2 regions of the Methylobacterium sp. E-046 genome follow, and region 2 is predicted to be linked to the other one. Evidence: predicted binding sites of a transcription regulator. Region 2 holds the regulator's gene; the other holds the start of a gene.
The links. Region 2 encodes PhoB, which activates phosphate uptake and scavenging genes when phosphate is short. Its sites were predicted from a motif close to TGTCATNNANCTGTCAT; they were not measured.
Positions count from the first base shown of each region.

Region 1: the regulator PhoB is predicted to act here: its motif matches at 850-866, upstream of MKK82_RS16130 (UDP-2,3-diacylglucosamine diphosphatase).

Region 1 covers NZ_JAKSYP010000172.1:78,300-80,688, forward strand. The annotation lists gene MKK82_RS16130 (UDP-2,3-diacylglucosamine diphosphatase) at 1-799, opposite strand, end outside; gene MKK82_RS16135 (aminotransferase class V-fold PLP-dependent enzyme) at 1,314-2,389, shown strand, end outside.
Region 2 covers NZ_JAKSYP010000159.1:99,635-102,023, forward strand. The annotation lists gene phoU (phosphate signaling complex protein PhoU) at 57-776, shown strand; gene phoB (phosphate regulon transcriptional regulator PhoB) at 964-1,659, shown strand; gene MKK82_RS13810 (protein-disulfide reductase DsbD family protein) at 1,671-2,389, opposite strand, start outside.

The DNA of each region.
Region 1 (2,389 bases), on a different contig from region 2:
GGCCCGGCAGCGCCTGCGGCTCCGCCTCGGCCGCGCGGGCCCGCAGGACACTCGGGTAGTGCAGCACCTCGAGGCGGCCGTCGTAATGCTCCACCAACCCGGTGCAGGATTCCACCCAATCGCCGGTGTTGAGGTAGCGCAGGTCGCCGATCGACCGGTCGGCCGCGTGGTGGATATGCCCGCAGATCACGCCGTCGGCGCCCTGGCGGCGGGCTTCCTCGGCCAGGATCGTCTCGAACCGGCCGATGAAGCTGACGGCGTTCTTCACCCGCAGCTTCGCCCAGGCGGAGAGCGAACAGTAGGACAGCCCGAGCCGGCGCCGCGCCCGGTTGATGACCGTGTTGAGGGTCAGCGCCAGCGTGTAGGCGCCGTCGCCCAGATGGGCGAGCCAGGGCGAATGGCGCACCACCATGTCGAACTGGTCGCCGTGGATCACGAGGTAGCGGCGCCCGTCCGCAGCCTGGTGGATCGCGGTCTCGGCGAGTTCAATGCCGCCGAAGCTCGTGCCCACGTAGTCGCGCAGGAACTCGTCGTGGTTGCCGGGCAGGTAGACGATCCGCGCGCCCTTGCGGACCTTGCGCAGGAGCTTCTGGACGACGTCGTTGTGATCCTGCGGCCAGTACCAGCCGGAACGCAGCTGCCAGCCGTCCACGATGTCGCCGACGAGGTAGATTGTGTCGGCGTCGTAATCCCTCAGGAACGAGAGCAGCAGGCCGGCCTGGCAGCCACGCGTGCCGAGATGCAGATCGGACAGGAACAGAGTCCGCACGCGGACCGGCATCTCCTCAACCTCGGCCACGGCATCCTCTCCCGGCGGCTGTACGGTGCCGGAAGCCTGTGCGCGATCATGTCTCAGTTTGATGACGCGCGCTGCGCGTCCGGTCCGGATACACGTGCGTCGCCGCGACGGTTCTCAACCGGCGATCGCCATCGCTGCGCTGCACAAAAAATTTTTTTGCCAAGTTCCGGAAGTTTTTCCGGTTTTCCTTTCGAACTACGCCGCCTCATAATACCAGGAACTCACGGCTCGGCATGCGCTGGGTCGGGCGTACACAGGAAGGCGGCGAGGACGGCCCTGGGGCCGTTGAACGGGACGGCAATTCGGAGGCGACCGGTGCGCGGGGGCGTGCCGCGACGCGAGCGGCGCGAGGCCGCCTGCCGCTCCGTGACGCCCCCCGATCCACGGCACTGGAAGGCGTTCGAGGGTGCGCGGCGCGAGCCGCTTCCGCCGATGCCCGACCGACTCCCGACGACGCTTGGACAACCCGGCGCGAGCCAAGCCCGCGCACAGACGACTATTCGGAGGAAACATCATGGCCGCCACCCGTCGCCCCGGTCGCAACCACCTGTTCATCCCGGGCCCCACCAACATCCCGGACCGGGTGTTGCGCGCGATGCACGTGCCGTCCGAGGACCATCGCTCGCCGAGCTTCCCCGAGTTGGTGAAGCCCCTCTTCCAGGACGTGAAGATGGTGTTCGGCTCGACCAACGGGACGGTGATCCTGTTCCCGTCCTCGGGCACCGGCATCTGGGAGTCGGCCCTCTCCAACACCCTGTGCCGCGGCGACACGGTGCTGACCGCCCGCTACGGCCAGTTCAGCCACCTGTGGGTCGACATGGCCCAGCGCCTCGGCCTCGAGGTCATCGTGCAGGACGAGGAGTGGGGCACCGGCGCCGATCCCCAGAAGATCGAGGAGGCCCTGCGGGCCGACAAGGATCACAAGATCAAGGCCGTGATGGTCGTCCATAATGAGACCGCCACCGGCGTCACCAGCGACATCGGCGCGGTGCGCAAGGCGATGGACGCCGCCGGCCACCCGGCGCTGCTGTTCGTCGACGGCATCTCGTCGATCGGCTCGCTGCCGTTCAAGATGGACGAGTGGAAGGTCGACTGCGCCATCGCGGGCTCGCAGAAGGGCTTCATGCTGCCGGCCGGCCTCGGCCTGATCTGCATCAGCCCCAAGGCGCTCAAGGTCGCCGAGGGCGGCGCCGGACGCAACGACCGGCTCGGGCACGTCTACTTCGCCTGGAAGGACCAGCTCACCACCAACGCGACCGGCTACTTCCCCTACACGCCCGCTCTGCCGCTGCTCTACGGCCTGCGCGAGGCCCTTGAGATCGTGAAGGAGGAGGGGCTGGAGAACATCTACCACCGCCATCACGTGCTCGGCGAGGCGACCCGTCAGGCCGTCGCGGCCTGGGGCCTCAAGCCCTGCGCCAAGGAGCCGAAGTGGAACTCCGACACGGTCACGGCCATCCTGGTTCCGGAGGGCGTCGACGCCGTCAAGGTCATCAACCACGCCTACGCGCGCTACAACCTGTCCCTCGGCAGCGGCCTGTCCAAGGTTGCCGGCAAGGTGTTCCGGATCGGCCATATCGGCGACCTGAA
Region 2 (2,389 bases):
GATCCCCGCCAGACCCCGCGGATCGCGATCCGCGGGCCCTTATCGAAGGATCCACCATGCCCGGCCATATCGTCAGCTCCTACGACACCGACCTGGAGGACCTGCGTCGCTCGATCTCGGAGATGGGCGGCGTGGCCGAGAAGATGACCGCCGAGGCGACCGACGCCCTCGTGCGCCGCGACGACGCGCTCGCCCAGGCGGTGATCCTCGCCGACAAGCGCCTCGACGCGCTCCAGCGGGACATCGAGGAGCGCTCGGTGCTCCTCATCGCCCGGCGCCAGCCGCTGGCGATCGACCTGCGCGAGACCATCTCGGCGATCCGCGTCTCCGGCGACCTGGAGCGGATCGGCGACCTCGCCAAGAACGTCGCCAAGCGCGTCGTGGCGATCTCCGACCACGCGCCGGCGCAGAAGATCGTGCTGGGCGTCCGCCACATGAGCGACCTCGCCGAGGGGCAGCTCAAGGACGTGCTGGACGCCTATGCGAGCCGCGACATCCAGGCGGCCCACGATGTCTGGGAGCGCGACGGCGAGATCGACGCCCTGTACAATTCCCTGTTCCGCGAGCTCCTGACGTACATGATGGAGGATCCGCGCAACATCTCGTTCTGCACGCATCTCCTGTTCTGCGCCAAGAACGTGGAGCGGATCGGCGACCACACGACCAACATCGCCGAGACGATCCACTACCTCGCCACGGGCGAGACGCTGGCGGGCGACCGGCCGAAGAACGATGCATCGAACTACGCGACGGTGGACGGCGGCAAGGCTCCGTAGCCGAACCGCCTCGACACAGGCGCCGCGGCGCGCTCAGTCCTGTCGGGCGGCGCCAGAGAATCGGAGGCTGCGGGTTGAGGCTGAGCGGCGCCTCCCGCAGCCTCCGCCTGAGCGCCCGCTCCGGAGGGAGCCGGCGTCTCCGCAGGCCGAAGGGCGCCGCCTCGTGAACGGGTCATCGAACGTGAGCATGCAAGTCCTGATCGTCGAGGACGAGGAGGCGCTGACCACCCTGCTGCGCTACAACCTCGAGGCCGAGGGCTTCGTCGTGGACTCGGCCGCGCGGGGCGACGACGCGGAGCTGCTCCTGGCCGAGCGGATCCCCGACCTGGTCCTGCTCGACTGGATGCTGCCGGGTCTCTCGGGGATCGAGCTCTGCCGCCGCATCCGGGCGCGCCGCGAGACGGAGCGGCTGCCGGTGATCATGCTCACCGCCCGCGGCGAGGAGGGCGACCGGATCCGGGGGCTGGGGACGGGGGCGGACGACTACATCGTCAAGCCCTTCTCCGTGCCGGAGCTCCTCGCCCGGATCCGCGCGCTGCTGCGCCGGGCCAAGCCCGCCCATGTCTCGGACCGGCTGGCGGCCGGCGACCTCGAACTCGACCGCACCGGACACCGCGTTCGCCGCGGCGGCGAGGAGCTGCATCTCGGGCCCACCGAGTTCCGGCTGCTGGAGTTCCTGATGCTGGCGCCGGGCCGGGTCTTCTCCCGGGAGCAGCTCCTCGACGGCGTCTGGGGGCACGACGTCTACATCGACGAGCGCACCGTGGACGTGCATGTCGGACGCCTGCGCAAGGCGCTGAACGGCCCGCGCCAGCCCGACCCGATCCGCACGGTCCGCGGCTCCGGCTACGCGTTCGACGAGACCTTCTCGCTGGGGGCCTGAGGCGGCCCCGCTCAGCGGACGAGCGCGGCGCTCCGATCCGCGGCGGCCGGCACCGCTTGCAGGGCCGCCAGCACGACCCCCTCGGTGAGGATCTGTGGCAGCACCTGCGGCTCCCCGGTGCCGCTGTAGAGCAGGTAAAGCGGCACGCCGCTGCGCCCGTGCTTCTCCAGCAGGCGGGTAATCTCCGGGTTCTGATTGGTCCAGTCGCCCTTCAGGTAGGTCACGCCGCGCTCGGCCATCGCGGCTCGCACGGCCTTGGTGTTGAGCGAGGTCGCCTCGTTCACCGCGCAGGTGATGCACCACGCCGCGGTCATGTCGACGAAGGCCGGCCGGCGGCCGTTCACCAGGGCATCGAGGCGTGCCTGGGTGAAGGGCTCGATCCCGTCATGCGCGGCCTGCGCGGACGGCGTCGCGCGATCCTGCGGCACGGTCACGGCGAGGCCCGCGACGGCAACGAGGGCCAGCGCCGCGGCGCCCTGCGCGACGCGGCCGGTCCTGGGCGGGGCGGTGCGCCCCAGCTCCCAGGCCCAGGCGGCGAAGCCCACCAGCACGAGGCCGATCAGCGCCGCCAGGAGCCCGCGCGGATCGACCTGCTGCGCCAGCACCCAGACCAGCCACGCCACGGTGGCGTAGACCGGGAAGGCGAGGACCTGCTTCAGCGTCTCCATCCAGGCGCCGGGCCGCGGCAGCGCTCGGAGCGCGGGTGGCCAGAGAGTCAGGACCAGGAAGG